Regions from separate parts of the Bradyrhizobium sp. BWC-3-1 genome, predicted to be linked through region 2. Evidence: riboswitches for the same ligand, from Rfam matches in the RefSeq annotation. Region 2 holds a riboswitch; the other holds the start of a gene.

Region 1 (14,554 bases), 4.3 Mb from region 2:
CGCGGCAGCTATTCCTACCGCAACGCCCGTGACCCTATATTGCGGCCTTCTGGTTTGGGGCACTAGCATTGCGGCAGCGCGGCCACCTTACAGTAAACTATCCAACAAGCAGCTATTTGCCGATCAGCCAGCGCGAACTTCGCTCGATGGGCGATGTAGCTCCACTAAATTCTCAAGCAACAAAGGGCCAATCATTTCAATCCGTTTTGAGCCACCAGCTGTTTCAGTGATTGTCGTCTCAACTCATCGAGGTTCACCGAGCAAGATGGCAGTGGGACATGTAGCCGGTGTCGTGTTGTCTTGTATTTCATCAGATCACCTGAAAGGCCGGCTTTGATAATACGCGCCGCATCAACAGGTGCCCCATCGGCCCAATAGGTTACTTCCAAATTGGGGTCGTCGTAGGAAAGCAGGACGCATGGAACGACGGCCAAACAGAGTCCGATCGCACAGAAGCAGCGATGGTGACCGTCCATGATCACAGAATGGCTGCGTTCAACTAAGATCGGCTCCGTCCACCTGCCCTCTTCCTTCATTGCCTTTGCCAGCAGCCTAGCTCGTTCAATGTCAATTTCTTCGGTGGGCCTCAGCCGCGTGACTTGCAGTTTAATTATGGAGTAGTTCGATCCAGCGTCATTCATTTAAGTAATCGCATCCCATCTTCGCTCCGCCACGGGGCGCTTGGATAAACACAAGCGATCTGCGAAAGAGCTCTGACGAGAATATGAGCAGGTATCGTGCCAAGGTAAGCAATTTTGAGGGCACTGATCGCAAGGCGCTGCGCCTTATATGTGATCGGAGGCCTGAAAATTACTGTCCCGCAATTTGCGTCTTCGAAACTCATATTATCGTAGTTCGGCCGCACTGTGGAGGCGAACATCCGGGTCAATAAGCAGCGCTTTGCGACTTTTGGTAATGCATTTTAGCGCGCCGGGGATGCACGTGAGTACGAACAAAGACTGGCGCGTTCGGCCCGGCACAGGTTGTCGGAAATCTTACGCATCGATTGTCTTTATTCTAACATCGACACGCCTGACCAGCATCGTATCGGATGGCGATGATTTCATAGAACGCTCTGTATCGCTCCTTCGAGAAACGCAAGCTCGAGCCATCTTGGTTCGTGCCTGTTACTGTTTTGCATAGTCGAGCCACTGACGTTCTAATTTCGGACCTCTGCCGAGAGCCTGTCGGTGCGACAATTGCGTCAAGTCCACAATCTGGAACAGCGAACCTGGCCAGGTGCGCGATGGTAGCGTGTTGTGGATCGGGTCGGGCGGGCGCTCAAGAACCGCGAGCGAATGGGTCTGAGCGACGGCTCGATCGCGCAAATCTCCTAGCCGTCACCGCTCGGCGCTCGAGGCCACCCCTGGCCAGCAGTGCGGAAACCCGAGCTGCCGGGTCGAACTTGGTCTTGCTGTGACGGAAGCGCAGGATTCTTCTTTTCTCTCACACTCGACCGTGATCTCTTCATCCTGCGCCATCCGCATGGGATGAGTTCGCGCCCTTCGCGTGCTGTTGCGATTGTGTTCTCTTCGTATTTCGGGATGGACGTAGCGAATTGCGCCATCCACGACATCTTGTGCCAAGACGGTGTCGGATTGACGAGAAGCAAGGCTGCCGCCGTGAACATCAACTTGATGTCCTTCAGTACCGTGGACCAGCTGTTCCAGACCTCCGCGTTCGAGGCAGAGAGCCGGCCACCGTTGGTGAAGGGAGTTTCCACCGCAGCGCAGGCGTCATGGCCGCATAAAGCTATTGCGATAGCGGTCCAGCCTCCGGTCCGATCCTGGCCAGATCGAAACCGAGCGAACCAAAGCCGTGCAAGATTCCGCGCAGGCTGTTCTCAACGTCCAGCAGCTTGCTCTGCACCAGCTTGCGCGCCGTCAGCAGGGCTCGCACTTCCTGCGCGTCGATAACTTGCAGTGCACCGGCCGTAATCAGGCTAGCCGCATCAGCTGCGCGATGTTACGCGCGTCGTTGCGGTCCGACTTCACCGGCATCGTGTCGAAGGCATCGCTCACATGCGCGTCTCCAAAAGCTCGACTGCAAGGGCTAGCGGCCGAAGACTGTCGCCCGGCAGCCACGCCTGGCGAGGTGATAGGCCGTTGTGATGCCGGTAATTCCAGCGCCGATTACGGAAACGCAAGATGTATCGGGTGTGGTCATAGGTGTTACTTCCCGCCCACGGCGGGTGATTTGCCCCCCTCTGTCATTGGCCTAAGGGCTTCATCGCACCCACTCACTAGGGCTACGACTTTCACCATCGGCGCAGAACTGCCGTCCTGCTTTTCAGAGCTAAACCCCGAAAAGCGGTACTTTTGTCTAAGCGTTTCCGGGGCGATTGCTCCGTCGGCGCCGTTTCAGCCTTGAAGCAGAAACGAACTCTCCCGCTGTTCCTGAGATTGCCCCGTCGATATCTCGAACGTTAAGCGTGGGTTACGTGCAGTTGCACATCAGCCCAAGAGAACATCCGACATTCTTTCAAGATCGCGCCAAAGTTCTTCAGCGCTTTCCAGACCAAGGCTCAGTCGGATATAGCTTCGGTGCAATTCCGAGGGCATTGCCTGCCGCTCGCCTGCGACAGTCATGGGGGCGACAATGCTTCGCGTTCCTCCCCAAGAAGCACCGATGACAAACGTCCTCAACTGGTCGAGAGCACGGTCAACTTTGCCGACATCGACGCCCTGCAGTAGAAGACTAAAAACACCGGAGCAGCCCGCGAAGTCACGCTGCCATAAGGCATGCCCAGAGAACGAAGGAAGAGATGGATGCAAGACCTTAAGACCTGACTTTTCCAAGCGATGCGCGAATAGCTCGCCAAGTGCGCCCGCGTGCCTTATCCGAAGAGCCATCGTTTGGATGCCCCGTAACGCCTGCGAGCAATCATCGGAGGATGTGCCCACCCCCAGAGCGCCCAAAGTGCTCCGAAAACGCGCATACAGATCAAGATCATCAAGAATGATCGCACCGAGAAGTAGGTCGGAGTGACCACCTGCATATTTAGTAAGCGCCTCGGCCACGATATCCACGCCCAGGCTTAGAGGTCTACACAGCAAACCAGTCGCCCATGTATTGTCGCATCCCAGAAGCGCGCCAGATCTTCTGCACCTCGCTGCGATGGCCGGGATATCGCAGATTTCCATCGTGGTTGAGCCCGGCGACTCAACCCAAACTAGCTTGGTTGCGCCAGGTCGGAACTTGGCGTCGAGGTCGGCGAGACGAGTCGGATCAAAGTACTCTGTATCGACTCCAAAGGACTGAAGGATTGTCCGCGCGAATAGCTTCACCGGAGGATAGACATTGTCGGCGATCAACAAGTGCTCGCCATGGTTCACCAGGCCGAGCATAACGGATGTTATCGCGCACTGCCCCGACGGCACGATGATAGATCGGCTTGCGGAATGAATTGCCGCCAGCTGGTTCTCCAACGTCCGCGTTGTTGGAGTTCCAGAGAGGCCATAGGTATAGCCATCCGGCGACCGTGTCGCACGCGCGCGATAGGCCGCTGCGTTTGGGAAAACAATCGTTGAAGCTCGATAAAGCGGTACCGAGAGACTAGCAAACCCTTCGAGCGACGCGGGGGGCGGAGCGACGCACAGCGTTTCGTTGTTGTTCGAGCTGATGTCCATGGGGCCTAATATCAAGCGCTTCTGCTTTTCTGCGCGGACCTATCGCGATACGTACCACCCGAAGAGGGCCGGCCGGCATCGTATGAACTGCCCGCGAGCGGCAGGTCTGGAGGGCTATTTGGGTAGTCTAACAATAGTCGATTCCGCAAAGCTATTTCGCTGTAGCAGGCGTTGCATCACGCTCAGGGAAGTCGTAGCTCATGATCGTTCTTGCGACAAAGCATCGTTCTTGCGACAAAGCCTTCACGATTTTTCTGAGCGAGGCATTGATCTCGATCAAGTCGCGGAGTTATTTGTCCTCAGGTCGAAACTCAAAGGACGGACGCGTTGCGTTGATGTGAGCCAGCGCTTCGTCAAGTCCAGAGAACGCATCCTTCAATAGATCAACCGAAGCGAAGTTGCACCATTTCCCGGTGTCGAGATTCGATACAGCGCCACGCCAGGTAAGGTAAGCATGCCACGCGCTTCATGTGACAGAGTCTGAGCGTTATCCATCACGATCATGCCTATGTGCGCTTTTGTGCCAATGCCTCCATCGCCTTCATATGATGCTTTTGACCTCCGCCGGGGCGCATCTGCGTCCTTGGTTGCAACCATTGGGTCCCTTTTTAGAATCTTCTGCAGCGCTAGAACGATTGGTAGGCGCTTGCGTCGGGCAGATTCGCTGCGCCACTTCGGGCGAGTATATCTGGTATGTCGGCTCTGAGGAAGCCGGCTGACATAGCAGTATATCGCGTATGATGTTAGCTGCCGCAGCTTCAAACCTTGGCAGAACCGCCCTCATACCGGCCAGTCGCCTGCGAAGTCGACCTCATGCAAATGAAATTAAGCGATGGAGAACAACATGGCATTGCCTCCACCTGCCTGGGTGAAGCGGAGGTCATTGCCCGCCTGTGCGCCAACATAGCAGATGCAAATGTCGATGCCGTGATTCTGACCTCATGGCAGAATTGTGATTATTACTCCGGGTTCAGAACGCTATTCTGGACTCTGGATACCAGGCCGCTGTTAGCGATTGCGCGACGTGATCGCGCCAGGATTGCAATAATCATTAGCAGCTCGGAAGAGCGCAATGCGCAAGCATGGCCGAACCGCCATGTTCAGCCCATGTATCATCATGGCTACACCGAAGTCGCAGTATCCGCCGCAGGCGAGTTTCTGAATGATCTCTCGGCCGGTGCTGCTGTTCGATTTGACTATGGACCCGACATGTTTGGGCGCGGATCGATCGCACTGATCGATTACTTGAGGGCGGCGCAGCGCAAGTGTAGGCTATCGCACCAGGCCGACCTCATCTGGCAGCAGCGGCTCGTCAAAAGTCAGCACGAGCTGGCCACCAAACGTCAGGCCCGTCGCATAGCAACGGCAAGCTTTTTTGCTGGTTTGGCCGATCTGCGCCTCGACATGGATGAATATGAGTTCGGCCAATTGCTCAAGCAGCGAATGATCGCGCTGGGGGCCGATAGCGTCGACCGGCTTCCAGTTCGCTTTGATCGCGCAGGAAAGAGTTACGAACAACCGAACTACAACGTTCCATTGGCCCCCGGCAACTTCATCTGGGTAGGCGCACGCCGTGCTGATCAGATCAGTGATCTGGATCGGGTCGCGAAAGATCAGTAAGGCAACGCCAGAGCAGGAAGACCTGACGGGTTCGTGAGAGGCGTGACAATTCGATTAGCAGAGAAGGTAAGGCCTGGGATGACCGGCGCCATGGTCTATCGTCCCTTTGAGGAACTCTGGTCGGAGCGCAACCAGTCTCGCCTGACGGCGGCGCGTCGTGTTGGCCACGGCTCAGGTAACGCGTTAACGGAACTGCCATCATTGATGGCCGGCTCGAACGAGATCATTCTGGAAGACATGGTCCTGCATCTTGAACGCAAGCTTGAGATGACGGGCGGCGTGTATCAGACCGAAGAAGTCTTTCGAGCTACCGAAAGTCGTCCTGAATTTCTGAGCGAGATCGCGCCCGAGCGATTGCCCAGTCGATCTGTAAAATCTATATCAAGCGCGCATGGTCCCGCCCTAGGCGTCGACCTGCAAGCGAAGAAAAAGTTCGTTGCGTGAGCCGAGCGATGACAGCCAGATCGCTTACTGAACAGGGTTAACAATGAAAAGCCGCGTGTGGAGCAAGATCGATTTTTCGGCAACTGGAATGCAGGCGGACTATGCCCGCGTCCCATATTCGTCCGACATATCCGCCTACGGCTGGATACCTGTTCCCATACTCTGTTTCAACGGCGGTAGCGGACCAACCGCTCTATTGACAGCAGGAACGCACGGCGACGAGTACGAGGGCCAAATCGCGCTACGCAATCTCGCACGGGAGTTGTCTTCAAGCGCAAATCTGCGCGGTCGAATCATTATCCTTCCTGCTCTGAATTGGCCTGCCGTTAGCGCTGGTCGCCGGAATTCTCCACTCGACGGCGGTAACCTCAATCGTGAGTTTCCGGGCCACGCAAATGGTGGGCCAACCGCAATGATCGCCCACTATGTGACGTCAGAACTTTTTCCTCTGGCGGATGTGGTCCTTGATCTTCACTCCGGAGGCCGGTCGCTGGACTATTTGCCGGTCGCGCTCGCCCGCTCCGGCCGGAACGACGCTGAGGCTGCCGCGATTTTGCGGCTTCTGAAAAGCTTTGACGCACCATTTGGGGCGATTACCCATGGCGCGGGTGCAGGTGCCGGGTCAACTCTCTACGCCGCTGCTGAGCAACACGGAATTCCTGCTCTGACGACTGAGCTGGGTTTCGGGGCCACTCTCTCACAACGTGGGCTGCGGATCGCTGAGCGTGGCCTGAGACGGGTTCTGCACGATTATGAAATTCTTCCGGCTATGGACCGCATCGAGCCCAGCTCGTCCGTGATTCTCAAATATCAAAGCCCGCACAACTCCATCTACGCGCCTTGCGACGGCCTGTTCGAGCCATTTGCCAAACCGGCCGATGAAGTCAAGGCGAACCAGCCGGCGGGACGGGTCTATCCATTAGGTGATGTTGCTGCCGAACCGGCCGAACTGAAGTTTCCTGCCTCTGGTGTCGTTGCTTACCGACGCTTTCCGACTTTGGCTCACACGGGTGATGCGCTTTTTGGTCTAATGTCGTTGATGGAGGATGTCGCTTGATACTCGCGCTCGGTGGCCATGCCACGCTGTCCTCCAGCGAACTCCCTATCATGCGCGTCAACGGAGCATGATCCGCCAGAGTTCAAGGCCGGTTCCGAAGTCAGGCTGGGACCAAAAACGGAAAGCGGTGACCATCATTTCATACATCTCAAAGCCAAGCAAGATTTCGTCTTTGTATCCTGGAGATTGCTACTAAGGCCCAATTCCAGCTGCCGTAACGCAATTCAATGCAGCACGTTGACAGAAAATGCCAAGCATAAGGTACGCCATCGCCCTGGGCTACGTGTTCGCAATCAAGGCACCTCGCTGACGATCGAGATTGCTAGGGACAGTTCCACTAGCCGCAATCGGAATGCGAATACGTTCGGCCAGAGGGAGATCGGAACGAAATGTCGACAGCACCTTCTCGTCTCCGTCCCAGCTCATCGCTTCACATCACGGTAGGCAAGGAGATTCTGAAGCGCATCTCCAATGAGACTTATCAGCCGGATGCTCCAATTCCGTCCACTGCTATGCTTGGAGAGGAATTCGGAGTCAGCTCATCACGATTAAACGGGCGCTTCGCGACCTCCAAGCTGCTGGCGTGACCCATCTCTGTTGCGGAGAAGGGCACAACGTCAAGAAGCAGGCCAGAATTCTGCGCACGCTAGATTTACGGCTCCCTCCTTTGAGGGACGACAATGAAATTGCTTTCAGAGAGAATTTCAGACCCGGTTATGCTTACCTTCCGCCCGCCGAGGGAAGCGATGCTGTGCGTCCGCAAGACGATATTTATCGACGATATGCCGTTCTTGTATGACTCGACCTATCTGTCTACAGATGTGGACGGCGAGATCGTAGACGAGTTTGCTGAGCAATTTGTCGCTCAAGCGCTGCGCCGTCACAGCATTCTTGTGACAAATACTGATCTTATCATTGATGCCGCTCCCGCCACCGGTCAGTTCGAAGAACTATTCGGAGTTCCAACTGGATATCCCATTCTTCGACGGTGTTACAAGTTCAGTACGGATACTGCAGATGATCGGTCTATGGTCTTCTCCAGGCGCCATTCGAGCGTCTTTCCTGTTCTGTCAATTTTCCAGCGCGTGGACGCGCCTCGCGCGCAGCGCGACCGCGCGTCAATGCTTCACGGCCTCGTTCCTAGCACGCCCAAGCACTCGATGAAAATTTGTACTTTGTTAGGGTCTGTACCTAATTAGCGAGTTCTGATTCCCTCGTGCCAAGTTGATTCGGCACGGGGGACTTCGATGCGCAAAGGACTGTTCTGGCTCAACGACAAGCAGTGGGCTCAGATAGAGCCGCATCTGCCAACGAACCAGACCGGCCCGGCGCGCGAAGACGATCGACGCATTATCAGCGGTATCATTCACATGCTCCAGTGCGGCGCACGCTGGCGCGATTGCCCGTCCGACTATGGCCCTTACACGACGATCTACAATCGGTTCAATCACTGGGCTAAGCGCGGACATTGGCAGGCGATCTTTGAAGCGCTCGCCCGCTGCGGCAAGGACCGAGTGGCTTTGTCGATCGACTCCACCTCGATCAAAGCGCATCGCTCGGCGAGCGGCGGAAAAGGGGGGAGTGTGAACAGGCGATCGGCCGCTCGCGCGGTGGGCGGACCACGAAAATCCACGCGCTGAGCGACCCTGATTGCAAACCTTGCGCATTTCATCTCACTCCGGGACAAGCCGCAGACATTGCCGCAGGGCCGGCCCTTTTGAAGCTCGCGCCGCCCATGTCTTCCCTCATTGGGGACAAAGGCTACGATGGCGACGGCTTTCGCGCCGAAATCGTCAATCGCGGCGCGAAACCCGTCATTCCAAACAAATCCAACCGGGTAACCCTCCACAGCTTCAGCAAGCGCCTCTATAAAGGGCGCAATGTTATCGAGCGCTGTTTCTGCCGGCTCAAGGATTTCAGGCGTGTTGCTACTCGCTACGACAAACTTGCCAGAAACTTCTTGGCCGCCGTCCACCTCGCCGCTCTCGTCGCTTATTGGATCAATTGAGTCTGAACCCTAAGCTCGCGCACAATGGCAAAACGCGATGCGTGAGCTGCGGCAGCACATCCAACCACACAGCTCATGCGCGTCAATTCTTCCACAAGGTACCCATCCGGTGAAGCTTTCAATTACTCACAAATTCTCCTCCAACAATGGCGCCCGGCGCGATATCGGTGAGGCGTGACGGCCCGCGCCACATGACGGTAGTGACAGGCCGCGGTTCGCTGGCGCGGGGGAGATAACCGCCAGCAGGGCGATCTTGATAGATCCCGTTATGTAGCGCGTTGTGCAGGATGGCAGTGCCATGGATTTGGGCTAGCGGTTTCGAGTTTAAATCCGTAAGCGGTCGCAGTCGAGAGCCAACTGGCAGCGGCGAGAATGAGAGCATGCTTGGGAGCTTTCAGAGGCATTTCATTCGCCTTCTTCATCCCGCGTTCGCCTCGCAAGCATCCTGACCGCCTCTGTTCAGTGCTAAGTGCCGAGTCTTGTCCGACCATCCCAGAAATTTGAGGGGTAGGTGTGAATGGCGAGGAACGCATACACCTGAATCAGCCGCCGTGTGAGCTTCCTTCAGCGTCAGGGGCAGATGTTTACCGATGTTCCGGAGCTGTCCCCGGATGGTAGGTCGCGGGCCTTGCTGGCTGATACTGGAGCGACACCGACGAGAGGCTTAGGGGCGCATCGGCCGGTTTTGAAGAGCCTGCTGACATGGACTAACTGGGCTGCAGATATTGTTTTTCGGCCGCGGCGAATTCGTCATACCCCAGAAGCTCGAACAATGCGCTGAGCGGTGCGATATGGGATTCAATGCCCGCAATGCCCTCCTGCGCTGCGATACTGTCGCAGACGCGCCGCATTGCAGCTGCCGCAGCTCGCAATGAGTGATTGGCCCAGACGACCGTGGAGATTCCCGCCTCACGAGAGGTCGAGGCGTTCAATAGTATGTCGTCGGAACAATCACAACAGGTAGCCGGTTCCGCCACTCGCTGACAAACGAAGCATCTCGTCCGCGGTACTCTTTCGCGAATGAATCAAGATTGCGTCGGCATCGGCATGAGCACGCAAGACGGCTTCGTTCAATCCATGGCCGGCGATCAGCGCTTCGATCCTAACCACGAGAACAAGGTTTTCAGCGACCGTATCCTTCACAGCCCGCAGACGACCGGAGAATTCGTCGACATTAGCCAGCGTATGCCGCTCTCCAATGAGCGAGTTCATCTTGGAAAGCAGCTGTCCTCGAGCGAGCCACCCTGACGGAGTTTGCGTGCCAAGAGGCGCTCAGTGTTGAAATTACCGAACCCCCCGTCGCCGTCAACGAGCCACAGGTAGCTCGGTCGAATCCACTATTCGTTCGACGCTCTCGACGAGCTGGGTCCATGAAGCTTCATTGGCATCGCGATAGCCGAGCGAGCTAGCAATCGACAAACCAGATCCTGACCGCTGAGCGATTGTGGCGGCCAGGCCGTCATGCGCTTCCATCAGAAACGAGAGCTCGCCATTCGAGCAGACCTGGCACGAAGCATTTCGACAGGCGACGGCCGAGTGCATTGATGACCTGCGTTGGGCCGGGCGGATTGTGGTTGGTACTTCATAAGAAGTCCTGGAGGCCGAGCTTCGGTTGGCGCAAGCCCCACTGCTCATACCGTTTTGTTGTGATGCCGATCAATGACCAGCGTTGGTAGTTGATTGGACGTGAAAGCTTGCATTATCGCCATAGGGTGGCGCCGAACAGCGGGGCTGTTGTGGTGGGTGGATCGGAGCCGACACGTTGGAAGGAAAGCTTTAGTGCAAATGAAGGATCTCGGCTCGCGAGCCGGGTGCTACGGCCTTCACAGAGCATTCACCCTTTGCGGGAAGAACGCTTGACCAAAGGGTGATGTCTAGCTCACGCAGATGTTCAGCAAATATCGACCTGCTACGGTTGTCTCAAATACTGCAGTTGCGTTTTCGACATATGTCGCAATCCCGTCCATAGGGCTGCAGTTGGATTGCAGTCTCCGGAGAAGTGAACCGGCAATCTCCCAAGATCTTGTCCTGCCGCGAGAGTTTGCGGTGCCACTGACTGGTATGGCATTTGCTGATCTCGATCCACGTCCTCTCGGCTTCAGGAGAAACTCATGGCGGATGTGCAAGAGGTTGCGCTGTCGGAACGGGAAAAACAGTGCTTGCTATGGGTCGAGGAGGGGAAGTCATCCTGGGCCATCGGAGTCATCCTGAAAGTAAGCGAGAACACCGTCAACTTTCATGTCAAAAATGCAATGCGAAAGCTGGAAACGACCAGCCGTACGCAGTGCGTCGTCAAGGCACGGCGTCTGCGTCTTATTTAAAGTAACGGCCGCGCTTCCGTTCCCGCTGACGCAGATCTGTCGAAATGTAAGGGGCGACTGTGGGTTGCTCCGGCGAAATGCGCAGCGAATTACGCGCCCGCAGCTAGCTTAATGAACTACCTTTTCGCGGACCACCAATGCGAAGATTGCGATGATCTAGCGGCTCAAATCATAAGCTGAATATGTTTGCGGCGGACGCCGCGAATCTGAGTGTTTCTGAGTATCGCTGCGAACGAGATGGCGCTACGCCCGCGAACGCATTCCACCTCAAGATAGCCCGATGCAGATGAAACTGACTAGTTCTTTAACTTGTGCGCTATGCTTGCGTAATGAAATGTGTGCCAGATGGAACAGTCGATGGTGCGTCCTTCTCTCATATTGGGTCGTCGCAGTCGAATCAGGACGGCTGATGTTCAGGTTTATAACGATGTGGCGCTCATCGAGCGGAAGCACGATTGGCCGATGATTGCCGACGATCGAACCTGCAGCGGGAAGCCTGTGGGCTGCCTAATTGAAGGTTGAAGTGCGCACACTCAATAACATCGATTAGCGAGTGCCCGGCTCCGACGGGTCAGCGGATGCAGAAGGGCGGTCAATCCTTCGTGTTCTGCAGTTCACGGGGCTGGGAATATCGAGCTCGATCTCACGCGCCACTTCGATGATGTTCTCTGGTTGGCGTCCGTTCTTGAAGAGAGCGTATTTCAGAGCTTCGGCGCGGTTGATAAAAAGCCCGCCAAACGCGCCCCGTTTTTCGCGGGTAATCCAGTTACCAGCGCGATTTTTGCCGACAAAAACAATGGGCGGAGCGCAGTCACTTGAACGGGTATCGAGGACCTGAATCACCATCCCCCTTCGCTGGGTGACAGCTCGCATTCATGTGGAACAACCCATAGCGGAGGTGCTCCGGCTCAAGCGACTGTCGACTTGTCTTGCTACTCACATCGTAGCACTTGAAACCAGCATCAGCGACTTCAAAGTTCGGCTATTGGCCGCCAGTCGGCTATGGCCGTGGTTGGGCGGCAAGTATTCATCGACCTGGAAGGAATAGCTCAAACGGGAACGGAGTTGTACTATCAGTTCTGAGAAGAGGAAAGGGGGTCCGCGAGGTGCGCTGTCTGAGCGCGCCGAGAGCGAAAAGTATCCTGTGGGCGCTGTTGATTTAGGGGGCAGACGATTCGGTCGATGGCTTCGTTACGCCCATCCAGCGATCCTGCTCGGGCAGAACGCGGGACCGGTTGTCAGCGTGCCCGCTAATCGCCCGACCGCATTGCGTGGCTGAACGGACCATTGATGCGCTGGACTCATTCATGACGCATGATGCGGCGAGGATCCGGGCTCAACATCCTGCATCCGTCTTCGACGTGCGTCAGGTTCTGCAAACCATGGATCACGAGCCCAGGCCGCCGCAGAGTGAGGCAGCTACCAGTCGTTGACATGCAGGGGCGGCGAGTGGCAACGGAGCCGGAGACGCGATATTCGATTTCTCATCGACTGACCTCGGGGGTCTTGCCCGTAGTCGCGGTGCAACTCCCGGCAAAGCCGAGCGCGTTCATGTTGGCGCGTACGCTTGCCGTCGAAGGTGTGCCATATCGCATGGATCTGTCCGGCGGAAGCAAGTTAAAAGCGCAAAAGCCAACTCTGTCGCAAATCGCAGCGACCGGTCCGGGCGAGCCTGGGCCCTATAACTCCCGGGGGAAAGCCCCTGGCGATACCCTATTCCGAAACCGCTCCCGGCACCGCGTTCGAGCAGCTATCCCGCGCCTGGGCCCCGCTCAAAGAGGCATATTATTACACTCAGCGCAGAGCGTTCGCGGCGCCACCTGCACTCAGTGATCTCAGCCCTCACGACTACGGTTTCGTAGTGCTGCCCCATGCGGCCCGCCAGCGTGCGTAATCCACGGAGGGCCAAATAGATATCATCTGGCCCACCAATCTCCCCGAAGTGAAGTGATCTGCAGCGCAAGCGTCATCATTGGCGCGTAGCCCGACCCCTCGAGCCCGTGCTGCTGCCCGCTCAAGGATGGGCGCGCATGCAACTGGTCAAGACATGCACGCTGGATGTTCCTCTTGCCCTCAATCTGGCTGCCCAATCGCGCGGGAAACTCAATTATGCGCACGATTCCCCTATTCTGCGGACGCGCTCTTTACGGGTTAGTCCCTGTGAACCTGAGGTCGAGTGGACCCCAGAGCAAAAGAGGCCCGCTCAGCGCCACGTTGCCAAATCGAACAGCAGCTTCGGAAGGTACGGGCCTCATCTGCCGGGTTCGTCACCCTCGCGTAAGTGAGGGGGGCGGAGATTGCGATGACTAGCGCAGGGGAACGGCTTTCTCAGCAAGCGCGGTCTCCCGGAATGCTGTGTGCCTCCTGTACACTAGGCCAACAGGTCAAAAAAAGCCCCGGCCATGGGCCGGGGCTTTCGATCCGCCGATTGAACGGTAGATCAATATTTGAGAAGAATCGGACGGCCGAACTTGTAATTGAGCCGTGCAGTCAAAAGATCCAAATCTTGGCGGACGCGGTCGACCCCACCAGCGGGCTCGGTGAAGCTGACCATGGCAGGCCGCATGAACAGGTGTGCGTACTCGGACCCAACCGACCAATTCGGTGCGAAGCCGTACTCGATACCGGCTGCCAACGCGCCGCCCCAAAGAACGTGCTTGCTTTCTCCACCCGGCTCGCCCGTCGTCCAGATGTTTCGAAACGTGTTGCTCGTCACCGCGGCGCCGCTTTGGCCTAAAGCAGTGCGTGGTCGAAGCCATAACCGATCTGCCCTTTACCAGGCCGATCGCATCAATCTTGGTCGGGTTGATATCCAAAAAAGCAGCGCTGGATTCCAGCCGGTCAAATCAGCCCAGTTCCCCTGGCCTTCAAGACCAAGCACGATCTGGCCCATCTGCCATCGATAGCCGATCTGGCCACCCACGCTTCCGCCGGTCGCATCATGACAGCCCTCAGGCTTGCCGCCATCGCAATCCCAGCAATTCGAGCTTGAGGCCAAGCCGCCGTTCATACCCACGTTGTAGCCGCTCCAGTCGTAGATTGCAGCCGCGACAGGCCCCGGAGCTTTGGTGTAGAGAGCTTGGCTGGCAGTCCAGTCAGATCTGCACCGAATGCCGGCGCCGCCGCGCCAAACGTCACAATGCTTCCAATCGCAAGCAATAAGTTCTTCATTTCAACTCTCTTGTCTTGGCGCCCCCAGCCTCGTGCGTCTTAACAACGTCGGTGAGAATTGCTGTAACTGCATCCTAACCTTAGCGCCTAATGGAATGTTCGAACCGAACGCTGGGTCAGGTTGCGGCTTTTCAGATCATCTCCAACGACGCCGCAGTGCTCACTCGCGTGCGAACACAGTGACGCTCAGGTGTGGACGAAAACTCGGCTGCTGATTTCAGCGGATGAAGCGCACCGCAAGCCAGATGACCCCCAGCCAAACCGCAACGGAGAAGAGCAAAGCGCTTTGCAGCGTCCTTGCGCG
Region 2 (14,554 bases):
ATGGCTCCGAGGGTGGAAAGGCCCGTGCGCGCCTTTCAAAAACGCGAAAACAACCCCATGCACAGTAGCGTGCCTACAAATTCCCCGCCCAATCAATGGCTTACTGGTAGTATTTAGATACCATATCGGCTCGGATTTGCCTTTCACGGCCATCCGAATCCCGATTCCCGTGCCGATTCCCTGAGATCAACGGGCGGCCGCTCCGGCACCGTCGCCAGCGCGGGCCCAGCGGCCTAATGAACCTTGATCGCGTCCAGCGGCAAACGGAGTTCGGCGGCACGCTCTTCGCGGTCTTTCTTGCGGAACTCGTTTTCCTTGCGCTCGAACTTGCTCAGCTCCTCCCGCGCCGCCTCCAGCAGCGGAGTGCGCCGGATCGTATCGTGATGCGTGTTGTCCGTCATGACTGAAGTCCCCAGAGTTGCGGTCTCGTCCAAGAGCTATCCAGGAGAAGGCCGCAGACCGCGAAAGGTTCGGTGCCGGACGATTGCGGAATTCTGACGGCGCACAGCGCATCCGTCTTTGATGCGCTTCAGGCAGCCAAAATCGTAAAAGAACATATTGCGAACCTAGAACAAATAGGGTACATTGCTTTTATCGCCGCGCCGCCTCGCCAATCGTTTGTCCCTCACGCGAATCCTCGTCATAAGGAGCACGACCCGATGTCCACCACTGCCCTGCGTATCGTCGAAGGATCCTCCATGGACAAGAGTAAAGCTCTCGCCGCCGCGCTCTCCCAGATCGAGCGTCAGTTCGGCAAGGGCTCGGTGATGAAGCTTGGCAAGAACGACCGTTCGATGGATGTCGAGGCGGTCTCTTCGGGCTCGTTGGGGCTTGATATCGCGCTCGGGATCGGCGGCCTGCCGAAGGGGCGCGTTGTGGAGATCTACGGGCCGGAATCCTCGGGCAAGACCACGCTGGCACTGCACACGGTGGCGGAAGGGCAGAAGAAGGGCGGCATCTGCGCCTTCATCGACGCCGAGCACGCGCTCGACCCGGTCTATGCGCGCAAGCTGGGCGTCAATATCGACGAGCTCCTGATCTCCCAGCCGGACACCGGCGAGCAGGCGCTGGAAATCTGCGACACGCTGGTGCGCTCCGGCGCGGTCGACGTGCTGGTGATCGATTCGGTCGCGGCGCTGGTGCCGAAGGCCGAGCTCGAGGGCGAGATGGGCGATGCGCTGCCGGGTCTGCAGGCGCGTCTGATGAGCCAGGCGCTGCGCAAGCTGACGGCGTCCATCAACAAGTCCAATACGATGGTGATCTTCATCAACCAGATCCGCATGAAGATCGGCGTGATGTACGGCTCGCCGGAGACCACCACCGGCGGCAACGCGCTGAAATTCTATGCTTCCGTCCGCCTCGACATCCGCCGCATCGGCGCGATCAAGGAGCGTGACGAAGTGGTCGGCAACACCACGCGCGTCAAGGTCGTCAAGAACAAGCTGGCGCCGCCGTTCAAGCAGGTCGAGTTCGACATCATGTACGGCGAGGGCGTCTCCAAGATGGGCGAGATCCTCGATCTCGGCGTCAAGGCCGGCATCGTCGAAAAATCCGGCGCATGGTTCTCCTACGACAGCCAGCGTCTTGGCCAGGGCCGCGAGAATTCGAAAGCGTTCCTGAAGGCCAACCCCGACATCACCGCCAAGATCGAGACCTCGATCCGCCAGAACTCCGGCCTGATCGCCGAGCAGATTCTCGCCGGCAGCCCCGAGCGTGACGCCGACGGCGAGGAGCCGGCGGACGAGTAAGCTTCAGCAGTAAAGTTTTTCGCGAGGAGCGGGCGCTGAGGACGTTGAGTTGCCGACGTCTTCGGCGCCTGTTTCGTTTGGGATTGGTCATGCTCGGGGGGGCGCGATGAAGCGGTTGATCTTGACCAGTTCGTCCGGAAGCGGGCTCGCCCGATCGGGCTTGGCGGAGCTTGTCATCTCATCCTCGTTTCACTTTGAGTGGGGACCGCTGCCCTCGCCCGAGAAGCTCGCAGCCTTTTTCGCCGCGCGTTCGGCGAATCTCGGGCCGGGTGATCATTGGTCCGACTGGGGCATCCGGTGGCCCAAGGACATCAAGGCCCGCAAAGACTTGTCCCTTGCGAACTTCTGCGAGCAATATGACGTGGTTGAACTTTGGTTCGACCCAGCTCCCCGGGATCAATTGCAGCTCGTCTGGCTGCTGGACCACCTCAGCTCCTGCTCCTCGCTGGTGCGAAAGCTTAAACTTCGACTTGTGGCATCCGAGCTGACCACAGAACGCGGTGAGGATCTCGCTGCGTCCGAGCCGCACATTCATGTCGTGCGTATCACGGCTCGAGAGTTCGAGACTGCCCGGTTGGCGTGGTCGGCCTACCGCGCGACGACCCCTGAGGCGTGCGTCGATCTCCTTCACCAGGATCTCAGTGCATTGCTGATGCTGCGGTTGTTTCACCTGCGCTCGCAACGGCGCACATATGTGTTCGGAGAATTTGAGTTGGGTTCGTTGCTCGAGGGGCTCGCGCTCGGCCCCAAGCCCGTAGTGGCCGGGTTGGGCGACGAACTGCGCACGATCGATCGCGAAAATTTAAGAGCTCGGCACGAGGTCTATCTCCGCAGCCGGTTGTCGTTGACCGAGTTCGGCAGGGCCGTCCTGGCCCATCAGGAAGATTTCAGTCGCCACAATCCGATCGACCGCTGGTGGGGCGGCACGCACCTGACCAATGATCGGCTGTGGCGTTACGGTAATGTTTTGACGAAGCCTTGAGGCCACGGCATGACGCGGCTCATTGTCACGACCGACTCGTCCATCGCCGGCGCTATTCAACAGGCGGGCCTTGCCGACCTCGTGATTGCCATCGAGCGCCGGCTGGTCTGGGGACCGTTGCCAGCCGATGCAGAGCTGGACGCATTCTTTGCGCCGCGTACGACACAGCCCCGCGGGCTTCACTGGCTCGACGATACGCCGTCCTGGCGTCTCGAGGAATCAGGCGTGAAGGATCGAGGACTGATTGAACTGCTCGCGGAATATGACACGGTCGAGTTTTGGCGAGGGCCGGAGCCAAATGCGCAATTGATCCTGCTCTGGCTGCTCGATCATTGGGGCCGCCAACACGATGCAAATCCCGACTTTGTCGTGCGCTCCCTGTCCTTGGGTGTCAGGGATGTCGACCCACCGCGAAGCGAACTCTACCCGCCGGCTGTTGCGATCACACCTCGTCAACTCAAATCGGCCAAGCGTGCATGGCGGGCCTATCGCGCGCCGACCCCGCAAAGTTGGAGGGATCTCTTCAAGACCAATTTGAGCTGTTTGCCACAACTCGCCCCTCACGTGAGGGCTCTGCTCAACGAACTTCCGCGTCCCGCCTCAGGCCTTGGAGCCACGGAAGCGCGGATACTCCAGCTCATCGCGCGAGGCGGCATGCAGCCTTTCGATGTCTTTCCGGGCCATCAGAAGTGCAACGGGCTGGATGTGTATGGTTATTGGGAAGTTGGAGCGCTGCTTGACGGCCTTGCGCGGTGCGAGAGGCCGGCCGTGTCGGGACTGGATCAAGGTCCTTTTTCGCTAGAGATGCACGACGATTCAAGTCAGTTCGATCGGTACGAGCGGTCGCAATTGACGCTGACCGAGTTCGGAAAGGCGGTGTTGGGAGGCGACCAGGATTTTCGCCGGCACAACCGGATTGATCGCTGGTGGGGCGGCACTCACCTGACCAACGAGCGACTCTGGCGGTGGGACCCCGAGACCCGTTCGTTGGTTGCGCCCTAAATGCGTGTTCCGTGCCGGAGGGTGGGTTAGCGAAGTGTAGCCCACCTCTTCCATTTCGCCAGAGACAGAAGTGGTGGGTTACGCCAGCGACTGCGCTTCGCGCAGCCGGTGGCTAACCCACCCTACAAAACGGTTACTCCGCCGCCTCCGCGTAATCGCTCACCGGCGGGCAGGAGCACACCAGGTTGCGGTCGCCATAGACGTTGTCGACGCGCCCGACCGGGCTCCAGTATTTGTCGGTGCGCGAGGTGCCCGCGGGGAAGCAGCCCTCGGCGCGGGTGTAGGCGCGCTTCCAGTCGTCATCCGCGATGTCGTGCACGGTGTGCGGGGCGTGGCGGAGCGGCGACGCCTCGATCTTGAAGCGGCCGGCCTCGACCTCGGCGATTTCCTTCCGGATCGCGATCATGGCATCGCAGAAACGATCGAGCTCCGCCCTGGATTCCGATTCGGTCGGCTCGATCATCAGCGTGCCCGGCACCGGGAAGCTCATGGTCGGCGCGTGGAAGCCGTAATCGATCAGGCGCTTGGCGATGTCGTCGACGGTGACGCCTGAGGTCGTCTTCAGCGCGCGGGGGTCGACGATGCACTCATGCGCGACGCGGCCTTTCTCGTTCTTGTAGAGCACCGGGAAATGCGCATCGAGCCTTGCAGCCACGTAGTTGGCGTTGAGGATCGCGATCTCGGTGGCGCGCTTGAGGCCTTCGCCGCCCATCATCAGGATGTAGATGTAGGAGATGGTGAGGATCGAAGCCGAGCCGAACGGCGCGGCCGAGACCGGCCCCACAGGCGCTTTCCCATCCGTCGCCGGATGACCGGGCAGGAACGGCTTGAGGTGCGCCTTGACGCCGATCGGGCCCATGCCCGGGCCGCCGCCGCCATGCGGGATGCAGAAGGTCTTGTGCAGGTTGAGATGGCTGACATCGGCGCCGTAATCGCCGGGCCTGCTAAGGCCGACCTGCGCGTTGAGGTTGGCGCCGTCGAGATAGACCTGCCCGCCATGGCCATGCACGATCTCGCAGATCTCGCGGATGTGCTCCTCGAACACGCCATGGGTCGAGGGATAGGTGATCATGACCGCGGCGAGGTCGTTCGAATGCTTCTCGGCCTTGGCGCGGAGATCATTGACGTCGACGTCGCCGTTCTTCTCGCAGGCGACCACCACCACGTCCATGCCGACCATCGCGGCCGAGGCCGGGTTGGTGCCGTGCGCGGAGGAGGGGATCAGGCAGATCTTGCGATGCGTCTCGCCACGCGCCGCGTGATAGCCGCGGATCGCGAGCAGCCCGGCATATTCGCCTTGCGCGCCCGAGTTCGGCTGCAGCGAGATCGCGTCATAGCCGGTGATGTCGCACAGCCATTTTTCCAGCCGCGCGAACAGCGCGTAGTAGCCCTTCGCCTGCTCAGGCGGGGCGAACGGATGCAGGCTGCCGAATTCCGGCCAGGTCAGCGGCATCATCTCGGTGGTCGCGTTCAGCTTCATGGTGCACGAGCCGAGCGGGATCATCGCGCGGTCGAGCGCGAGGTCGCGGTCGCTGAGCTTGCGCATGTAGCGCAGCATCTCGGTTTCCGAGCGATGCGCGTGGAAGACGGGGTGGGTGAGGAAAGAGGTCGCACGCTTGAGCGTCTTCGGCAGCGCCTCGCGCGTGGTGGCGTCGATCTCGGCGTATGCAAGCTGCCCGCCGAAGGCGCGCCAGACTGCTTCCACCGTTGCGGGCGTGGTGGTCTCGTCGAGCGCGATCCGCAATGCAGTTTCGCCAGCGCCGAGATTGATCTTCTCGGCCGCCGCGCGCGCCACGATTTCGGTACGCTTCGCCCCTGCATCCACGCTGAGCGTGTCGAAGAAGCTGTCGGACTGCAGCGCAAAGCCGAGCTTGCGCAGGCCGGCCGCCAGCACCGCGGCGCGGCGGTGCACATTGCGCGCGATCTGCGAAAGGCCTTCGGGGCCGTGATAGACTGCATACATCGAGGCGATCACGGCGAGCAGCACCTGCGCGGTGCAGATGTTGGAGGTCGCCTTCTCGCGGCGGATGTGCTGCTCGCGGGTCTGCAGCGCGAGACGGTAGGCCGGCATTCCGCGCGAATCCACGGAGAGGCCGACGATGCGGCCGGGCAGCGAGCGCTTGAGCGCATCGCGCACCGCCATATAGGCCGCGTGCGGCCCGCCATAACCCATCGGCACGCCAAAACGTTGCGCCGAGCCGATGGCGATGTCCGCGCCGAGCTCGCCGGGCGAGGCGAGCAGTGTCAGCGCCAGCAGATCGGCGGCGATGATCGCGAGTGCGCCCTTGGCCTTCAGGCTGGCGATCGCGGGCCTGAGGTCGCGCACAGCGCCTGAACTGCCCGGGTATTGCAGCAGTGCACCAAGCACGTCGGTCTTGTCGAGATCGGTGAGGGGATCGCCCACGACCAGGGTCCAGCCCAGCGGCTCCGCGCGGGTGCGCATCACGGCGAGCGTCTGCGGATGCACGTCCTTGTCGACGAAGAAGGCCTTTGCTTCGACCCGTGAGTGCCGCTCCGCGAGCGCCATCGCTTCGGCGGCAGCGGTGGCCTCGTCGAGCAGCGAGGCGTTGGCGACGTCGAGCCCGGTGAGGTCGCAGATCATGGTCTGGAAGTTGAGCAGCGCCTCGAGCCGGCCCTGGCTGATTTCAGGCTGGTAGGGCGTGTAGGCCGTGTACCAGGCCGGGTTCTCCAAAATGTTGCGCTGGATTACCGCGGGCAGGATCGTGCCGGAATAGCCTTGGCCGATCAGCGAGGTGAAGACCTGGTTCTGGGCGGCGAGTTCGCCCATATGCGCGATCGCTTCGGTCTCGCTGAGCGGCTTGCCGAGATCCAGTGGGACGGCCTGCCGGATCGAGGCCGGCAGCGTCTGCGCCATCAGCGTATCGACGCTGTTCGCGCCGACGGCCTCGAGCATCGCGGTGACGTCGCGCGCGGAGGGGCCGATGTGGCGGCGAACGAAGCTGGTGGTGTCGCCGTTGGATTTGCGGTGCGCGGTCATCATGGGTCCTCGCTTCAGATGTTCTTGTCGCCGTCATGCCCCGCGAAGGCGGGGCATCCAGTAAACGCAGCCGCTTCGGCTAGGGCCGATGGGCCGCGGCGTACTGGATCGTCCGCCTTCGCGGACGATGACACCGAATATGAGGTCAGAGTTCGCATCATCTCACGCCGTGTGGGCCTTGTAGGCGGCTTCGTCCATCAGACCGCCGAGCTCGCTCTTGTCGGCAATCTTGATCTTGAAGAACCAGGCCGCGCCTTGCGCATCCGAGTTCACCAGTGCGGGCTCGGCGGCGAGCGCGGCGTTGGTCTCGAGCACTTCGCCCGTCACCGGCGCGTAGACGTCCGATGCGGCCTTCACCGATTCCACGACCGCGGCGGGTTCGGCCTTCTTCAGCGTGCGGCCGAGCTTGGGCAATTCGACGAACACGACGTCGCCGAGCTGCGATTGCGCGTAGTCGGTGATGCCGACGGTGGCGACATCGCCGTCGATCGCGAGCCATTCGTGGTCGGAGGTGTACAGCGTCGTGGTCATTTTCTCGGTCCTCAGCGTTTGTAGGTGTTTTTCACGAAGGGCATGGCGGCGATTTGCACGGCCAGGCGCTGGCCGCGCACCTCGGCGAAGAGTTTTGTGTCGATCGCGCTCGATGCGGTGGGCACATAGCCCATCGCGACCGGCGCATTCAGGCTCGGGCCGAAACCGCCCGAGGTGACCTTTCCGATCGGCTCGGCGGAGGTCGCATCCGCAAACAGCAGCGCGCCTTCGCGCACCGGCGCGCGGCCCTCGGTGCGCAGGCCGACGCGGCGGCGGGATGCGCCATGGTCGAAATGGGCGAGAATCTTTGCCGCGCCGGGGAAGCCCCCCGCACGCGCGCCGCCGGTGCGGCGGCTCTTCTGCACCGACCATTCCAGTGCGGCCTCGACCGGCGTGGTCGCGGTGTCGATGTCGTGGCCGTAAAGACAAAGCCCGGCCTCGAGCCGCAGGCTGTCACGGGCGCCGAGCCCGATCGGCATGACGTCCGGATTGTCCAGCAGGGCCTTGGCGAGCCGTTCGGCATCGCCGGCAGGAACCGAAATCTCAAATCCGTCCTCGCCGGTATAGCCTGAGCGCGAGACGAAGCAGTCGAGGCCGGCAACCCTGTGCGGGCCGGAATCCATGAATTTCATGGCGGGTGCTTCTGCACACAATTTCGTCAGCGCCGATTCCGCCTTCGGCCCCTGCAGCGCGATCAGCGCGCGGTCGGCAAGCGAATCGATCATGCAGTCGTCCGAGAGATTCGCGCGCAGATGCGCCTCGTCCTCGGCCTTGCAGGCGGCGTTGACGACCAGGAAGAGGTGATCGCCGAAATTGGCGACCATCAGATCGTCCAGAATCCCGCCCTCGGCATTGGTGAACTGGGCGTAGCGCTGCCGGCCCGGCGCGATCGCCAAGATATCCTGCGGCACCAGTCGTTCCAGCGCGCGGGCGGCGTCCTCGACCTTGCCGGATTTCGGCCTGAGTGCGATCTGGCCCATGTGGGAGACATCGAACAGGCCGGCTGCGTTGCGGGTATGAAGGTGTTCCTTCAGGACTCCGGCCGGATATTGCACGGGCATGTCATAGCCCGCGAACGGCACCATCTTGCCGCCGAGCGAGACATGCAGGTCGTAAAGGGGGGTGCGTTTCAGGGAGTCTTTGTCGTCGCGCGCAAGCATCGGGGGGCCCTCGGCGGTTCCCCGGGAACGATTTCCCGTGGACACCAGTCGAAGCCCCATCTGTCGCTGTGCCTGAGAGTATTATCCCGTCGGCGGACGCTGTCCGGACCTAAACCCGTCGGCGCCTCTTTCCAGATGCTGTCAAAGCCACGCGGTCCTTTTGCCTGAGAGTTTCCGGGGCGGTTGCTCCTTCGGCGCCGGCTACCAGTGCCGGTCTCTCCCGACGTGGCCGTACGATACAGAGGTAAAGACCACAGGCCGGCCAAGCCTGTCAACGCGGCATCGGCGGCTTTCCAACGGATTACGCGACTGCGGCAACGCCTTGATCTGGCTGCACAGTTTCTGGACAGCCAAGCTGGCCTTGTCTAAAAGCGCATTGGCCCGCAGATATCAGCCCAAACTTGCGGTTTGGGTGGCTGGAAGGCGGGTGCAAGCACACCCGATTGGATGAACATGAGCGGCGTCAACGAGATCAGGTCGACCTTTCTGAATTTCTTTGCCGAGAACGGCCACGAGATCGTGTCGTCCTCGCCATTGGTGCCGCGCAACGATCCGACGTTGATGTTCACCAATGCCGGCATGGTGCAGTTCAAGAACGTCTTCACCGGCGTCGAGAAGCGGCCCTATCAGCGCGCCACCACCTCGCAGAAATGCGTGCGCGCCGGCGGCAAGCACAATGACCTCGACAATGTCGGCTACACCGCGCGCCATCTCACCTTCTTCGAGATGCTCGGGAACTTCTCCTTCGGCGACTATTTCAAGGAGCGCGCGATCGAGCTGGCCTGGACGCTGATCACGAAGGAGTTCGGGCTCAAGAAAGACAAGCTGCTCGTCACGGTCTACCACACCGACGACGAGGCGGCCGGGCTGTGGAAGAAGATCGCGGGCTTCTCCGAGGACCGCATCATCCGCATCCCGACCTCGGACAATTTCTGGGCGATGGGCGACACCGGGCCGTGCGGGCCGTGCTCGGAGATCTTCATCGATCGCGGCGAGCACATCTGGGGCGGGCCTCCGGGCTCGCCTGAGGAGGATGGCGATCGCTTCCTCGAATTCTGGAATCTCGTCTTCATGCAGTACGAGCAGGTGACGAAGGAGGAGCGCGTGGCGCTGCCCCGTCCCTCGATCGACACCGGCATGGGGCTGGAGCGCATGGCCTGCATCATGCAGGGCGTCGACAGCGTGTTCGAGACCGACCTGTTCCGTCATTTGATCGACGCGACCGCGTCGGCTCTGGGAAGCGGACCGGACGAGAAGACCGTGGCCTCGTTCCGCGTCATCGCCGACCATCTGCGTTCGTCGGCCTTCCTCGTCGCCGACGGCGTGCTGCCCTCGAACGAGGGCCGCGGCTATGTGCTGCGCCGGATCATGCGCCGCGCGATGCGCCATGCGCAGCTGCTCGGTGCGCAAGAACCGCTGATGCATCGCCTGGTCTGGGCGCTGGTGCGCGAGATGGGCCAGGCCTATCCGGATCTGATGCGCGCGGAAAATTTGATCGAGGAAACGCTGCGGCTGGAAGAAACCCGCTTCCGCAAGACGCTGACGCGCGGCCTCGCCATTCTCGACGAGAAGAGCGCGTCCTTGAAGAAGGGCGACATGTTCGACGGCGACGTCGCCTTCACGCTGTACGACACTTACGGCTTCCCGCTCGATTTGACGCAGGACGCGCTGAAGTCGCGCGGCATCAGCGTCGACCAGGCTTCCTTCACCGACGCGATGGAGCGTCAGAAGGCCAAGGCGCGCGAGTCCTGGAAGGGGTCGGGCGAAGCGGCTTCCGAGGCGATCTGGTTCCCGCTGCGTGAGAAGCTGGGCGCAACCGAATTCCTGGGCTACGAGACCGAGAGCGCTGAAGGCGTGGTGACTGCGCTGGTCAAGGACGGCAAGGAAGCCACGAGCCTCAAGGCCGGCGAGACGGGCGCGATCGTGCTGAACCAGACGCCGTTCTACGCGGAGTCCGGCGGCCAGGTCGGCGACACCGGCGTATTGACCGGCGAGGGCGGCATCAAGTTCCGCGTCACCGACACCCAGAAGAAGCTCGGTGATTTCTTCGTTCACGTCGGCACATTGGAGAGCGGCGAGCTGAAGCTCGGCACCGCGCTGCAGCTCGAAGTGGATCACGGCAGGCGTTTTTCGATCCGCGCGCATCATTCGGCGACCCATCTCATCCACGAGGCGCTGCGCCAGGTGCTCGGCGACCACATCGCCCAGCGCGGCTCGATGGTCGCGCCGGATCGGCTGCGTTTCGACTTCGTGCATCCGAAGCCGATCACGGCGGAAGAGCTCGCGCGCGTCGAGGACATCGCCAACGAGGTGGTGCTGGAGAATGACGAAGTCTCGACCCGCGTCATGGGCGTGGACGAGGCCCGTGAGGCCGGCGCACGCGCCCTGTTCGGCGAGAAATATGGCGACGAGGTTCGCGTCGTCTCGATGGGCCGGACCGCGCGCGAGCGCGGCGCCAACGCACTCGGCTGGTCGGTCGAACTTTGCGGCGGCACGCATGTCAGGCGGACCGGCGACATCGGGCTGATCACGCTGACGGGCGAGAGCGCGGTCGCCTCCGGCGTGCGCCGCATCGAGGCTTTAACCGGCAACTACGCGCGAAAACACGCCAACGACACCATGGCGCTGGCGAAGACCGCGGCCCACGAGCTGCGCACCTCGATCGACGACGTCCCGGCGCGCATTGCCGCTCTGATGGAGGAGCGCAAGAAGCTCGAGCGCGAACTCTCCGACGCCCGCAAGAAGCTGGCGATGGGCGGCGGTGCAGCTTCGAGCAACGGCGCGGCCTCAGGTGTGCGCGAAGTCGGCGACGTCAAGCTGATGGCGCGCGCGGTCGAGGGCATCGAGATGAAGGATCTCAAGAGCCTTGCCGACGACGGCAAGAAGCAGATCGGCTCCGGCGTCGTCGCTATCGTCGGCGTCACCGAGGATGGCAAGGCCGGCGTCGTGGTCGGCGTCACCGCGGACCTCACTTCGCGTTTCAATGCAGTCAATCTGGTGAAGGTCGCCTCCGAAGCGCTCGGCGGCAAGGGCGGCGGCGGGCGGCCCGACATGGCGCAGGCCGGCGGCCCTGATGGCGCCAATGCGGCCGCGGCGCTCACGGCGATCGAAAAAGCCATGGCTGAACAAAAATCGGCCGGCGCGTAGGCAGGTGCGCCCCGTTCCGCGAGGAATTGGGCTTCGCGATCCCAATCTGAGGGATCGCCTCTACGAATTGCTGGAGCATGATCCGCTGGCCTACTCGGTCGGGTCGCGCTTCATCCAGCTGATCATCGGCGTCATCGTGCTCGATGTCGCCGCGATGATCCTTGCCTCGGTGCCGGAGCTGGACGCGCAATTCGGCGCGCTGTTTTCGGCGATCACCATCCTGTCCGTGATCGTGTTCGCGCTGGAATATGCGGCGCGGCTGTGGACCGTGGCGGGCCATACCCAGCGCGCAGCGTCCGCGCTGTCCGACCGGCTCAGCTATGTCTTCTCCGCACTCGGCATCATCGATCTGCTCGCGTTTCTGCCGGCCGCGATCGTGCTAGCCACGGGCCGGCATGCGACGCTGGCAGCGCTCGGCGTGCTGCCGTTCTTCAAGCTGGTGCGCTACTCGCCGGCGATGCGGTCGCTGCTCGCGGCCGTGCACGCGGAGCGGCGGGCGCTGATCGGCTGCATCGTCATCCTGATCGGCGCGGTTCTGACGTTTGCCTCGCTGCTCTATGCCATCGAGCGCGACGTGCAGCCGGACAAGCTCGGAACCATTCCGCAGGCGATGTGGTGGGCGATCGTGACGCTTGGCACCGTCGGTTACGGCGACGTCGTGCCGGTGACGGCGCTCGGAAAGTTCATCTCCGTCTTCACCATCATCAGCGGCTTTGCCATGATCGCGCTGCCGGTCGCGATCATCTCGACGGCGTTTGCGGAAGAGGTGAAGCGGCGCGACTTCGTGGTCACCTGGGGTATGCTGGCGCGGGTGCCGCTGTTCTCGCATCTCAGCGCATCCGAGATCGCCGACATCATGCGGCTGCTGCGGGCGCGCACGATCGAGCAGGGCGAGATCCTGGTGCGGCGGGGCGATGCGGCTTCGTCGATGTATTTCATCACCGCCGGCGAGGTCGAGATCGCGCTGCCGAACCAGCAGGTGCGGCTCGCGGATGGCACGTTCTTCGGCGAGATCGCGCTGCTGCATAAGACAAAACGCAGCGGCACGGTGACGGCGACACGCAAGACCCGGCTGCTGGTGCTCGACGCCCAGGACTTTCACGCCCTGATCGAACGCATGCCGACGCTGGCCGCGCACGTCCACAAGACCGCAAAGGCGCGACTGGAGGGCAGCGGTGACCTTGCGGTGGCGGAGCTGGCGCAGGCGGAGCGCGACGGCACCGACCGCTAAGCGCTCAGCCCTTCTTCAGGAAGACGTAGTCGGCTGAATAGGGCGCGCTCTTGAAGTCGCCGGCCTTGTCGCACGCGCCGTCGAGCTTGCCGCCATGGGTGTTGATACGCTGAACCGTGGTAACGGGCGTGAGGACGCCGCTGCCGCGGTGGGCGGTCACTTCCAGCTTCAGCCAGGGAATGTCGGCGGCGGTGGTACCCGGCGCATTGCCGGCGGCCTTGGCGGCTACGGCGCTGCCGTCGGCATGCTCCCAGTTCGGTCCGGCATAGTGACGGCCGATCGTCTTGCCCTCGGACAGCAGCGTCGCGATGGGTTCGCGAAAAGCCCAGGCGAGCTTCCCGTCGCTGCCGGCTTCGCACTCATAGACCTGCGCGCCCTCGGCGTGGACGCTGAGCACGATGCTCTCGCCGGGCGCGGCGATGGCGTCGGGAAGCGGGTCGGCGGCCACAGCCGGTCCAGCGAGCAGCAACAGGCAGGGGACGGCAAGCTTGATCGACATGGTCGCATCTCCGCCCAAAGGTCCAAATAAGCGAACGGGCCGCGTTTGCGACGCGGCCCGTGATGATGTCCGTCCCAGTCGGGCGAAATGCGGACGGCTTACGCCGCCAGCGCCTTGCCGAGGTTCTCGGCGACCTTGTCGAGGAAGCCGGTTGTCGAGAGCCAGCGCTGGTCGGCGCCAACCAGGAGCGCGAGGTCCTTGGTCATGTAGCCTTCCTCGACGGTGTCGACGCAGACCTTCTCCAGGGTGTTGGCGAACTTGGCGAGCTCGGCATTGTTGTCGAGCTTGGCGCGGTGCGACAGGCCGCGGGTCCAGGCGAAGATCGACGCGATCGAGTTGGTCGAGGTCTCCTTGCCCTTCTGGTGCTCGCGATAGTGGCGGGTCACCGTGCCGTGGGCGGCTTCGGCTTCCACCGTCTTGCCGTCGGGGGTGAGGAGAACCGAGGTCATCAGGCCGAGCGAGCCGTAGCCCTGCGCCACCGTGTCGGACTGCACGTCGCCGTCGTAGTTCTTGCAGGCCCAGACATAACCGCCGGACCATTTCAGCGCGGAGGCGACCATGTCGTCGATCAGGCGGTGCTCGTAGGTCAGGCCCTTGGCGTCGAATTCCTTCTTGAACTCGCGCTCGTAGATGTCCTGGAAGATGTCCTTGAACCGACCGTCATAGACCTTCATGATCGTGTTCTTGGTCGAGAGATAGACCGGGTAGTTACGCAGCAGGCCGTAATTCAACGATGCGCGGGCGAAGTCGATGATGGAATCGTCGAGGTTGTACATCTGCATCGCGACGCCGGCGCCCGGGGTCTTGAACACTTCCTTCTCGATGACGGTGCCGTCCTCGCCGACGAACTTCATCGTCAGCGTACCCTTGCCCGGGAACTTGATGTCGGTGGCGCGATACTGGTCGCCATAGGCGTGGCGGCCGATGATGATCGGCTTGGTCCAGCCAGGAACCAGGCGCGGCACGTTCTTGCAGATGATCGGCTCGCGGAAGATCACGCCGCCGAGGATGTTGCGGATGGTGCCGTTCGGCGACTTCCACATCTGCTTGAGATTGAACTCCTTCACCCGCGCTTCGTCCGGGGTGATGGTGGCGCACTTGACGCCCACGCCGACCTTCTTGATCGCCTCGGCGGCGTCGATCGTGACCTGATCGTTGGTGTGGTCGCGGTACTCCATTCCCAGGTCGAAATATTGCAGCTCGACATCCAGGAACGGGTTGATCAGCTTGTCCTTGATGTACTGCCAGATGATCCG

Evidence for each region. A riboswitch is a leader RNA that binds a small molecule or an ion and turns the genes downstream of it on or off. The one in region 2 is predicted to bind glycine.
Region 1: another riboswitch for glycine. It lies ahead of RX329_RS36395 (FAD-dependent oxidoreductase); the one in region 2 lies ahead of gcvT (glycine cleavage system aminomethyltransferase GcvT).

What each region holds. Positions count from the first base shown of each region.
Region 1 is NZ_CP136625.1:7,555,240-7,569,793, reverse strand. Features, by position in the region: gene RX329_RS36405 (ParB N-terminal domain-containing protein) at 192-641, opposite strand; gene RX329_RS36395 (FAD-dependent oxidoreductase) at 2,053-2,166, opposite strand; glycine riboswitch at 2,301-2,400, opposite strand; gene RX329_RS36390 (trans-sulfuration enzyme family protein) at 2,454-3,629, opposite strand; gene RX329_RS36385 (hypothetical protein) at 4,443-5,249, shown strand; gene RX329_RS36380 (hypothetical protein) at 5,328-5,693, shown strand; gene RX329_RS36375 (succinylglutamate desuccinylase/aspartoacylase family protein) at 5,749-6,750, shown strand; gene RX329_RS36370 (UTRA domain-containing protein) at 7,431-7,949, shown strand; partial or broken gene RX329_RS36360 (IS5 family transposase) at 7,998-8,758, shown strand; partial or broken gene RX329_RS42140 (isocitrate lyase/phosphoenolpyruvate mutase family protein) at 9,466-10,300, opposite strand; partial or broken gene RX329_RS36335 (response regulator transcription factor) at 10,885-11,079, shown strand; gene RX329_RS36330 (hypothetical protein) at 11,626-11,925, opposite strand; partial or broken gene RX329_RS36325 (shikimate kinase) at 12,354-12,931, shown strand; partial or broken gene RX329_RS42135 (outer membrane protein) at 13,520-14,250, opposite strand; gene RX329_RS36315 (hypothetical protein) at 14,468-14,554, opposite strand, start outside.
Region 2 is NZ_CP136625.1:3,272,635-3,287,188, forward strand. Features, by position in the region: gene RX329_RS15640 (hypothetical protein) at 234-401, opposite strand; gene recA (recombinase RecA) at 660-1,748, shown strand; gene RX329_RS15650 (hypothetical protein) at 1,855-2,730, shown strand; gene RX329_RS15655 (hypothetical protein) at 2,740-3,732, shown strand; gene gcvP (aminomethyl-transferring glycine dehydrogenase) at 3,866-6,730, opposite strand; gene gcvH (glycine cleavage system protein GcvH) at 6,893-7,261, opposite strand; gene gcvT (glycine cleavage system aminomethyltransferase GcvT) at 7,273-8,421, opposite strand; glycine riboswitch at 8,565-8,654, opposite strand; gene alaS (alanine--tRNA ligase) at 8,875-11,568, shown strand; gene RX329_RS15680 (cyclic nucleotide-gated ion channel) at 11,573-12,799, shown strand; gene RX329_RS15685 (DUF3455 domain-containing protein) at 12,804-13,298, opposite strand; gene RX329_RS15690 (NADP-dependent isocitrate dehydrogenase) at 13,397-14,554, opposite strand, start outside.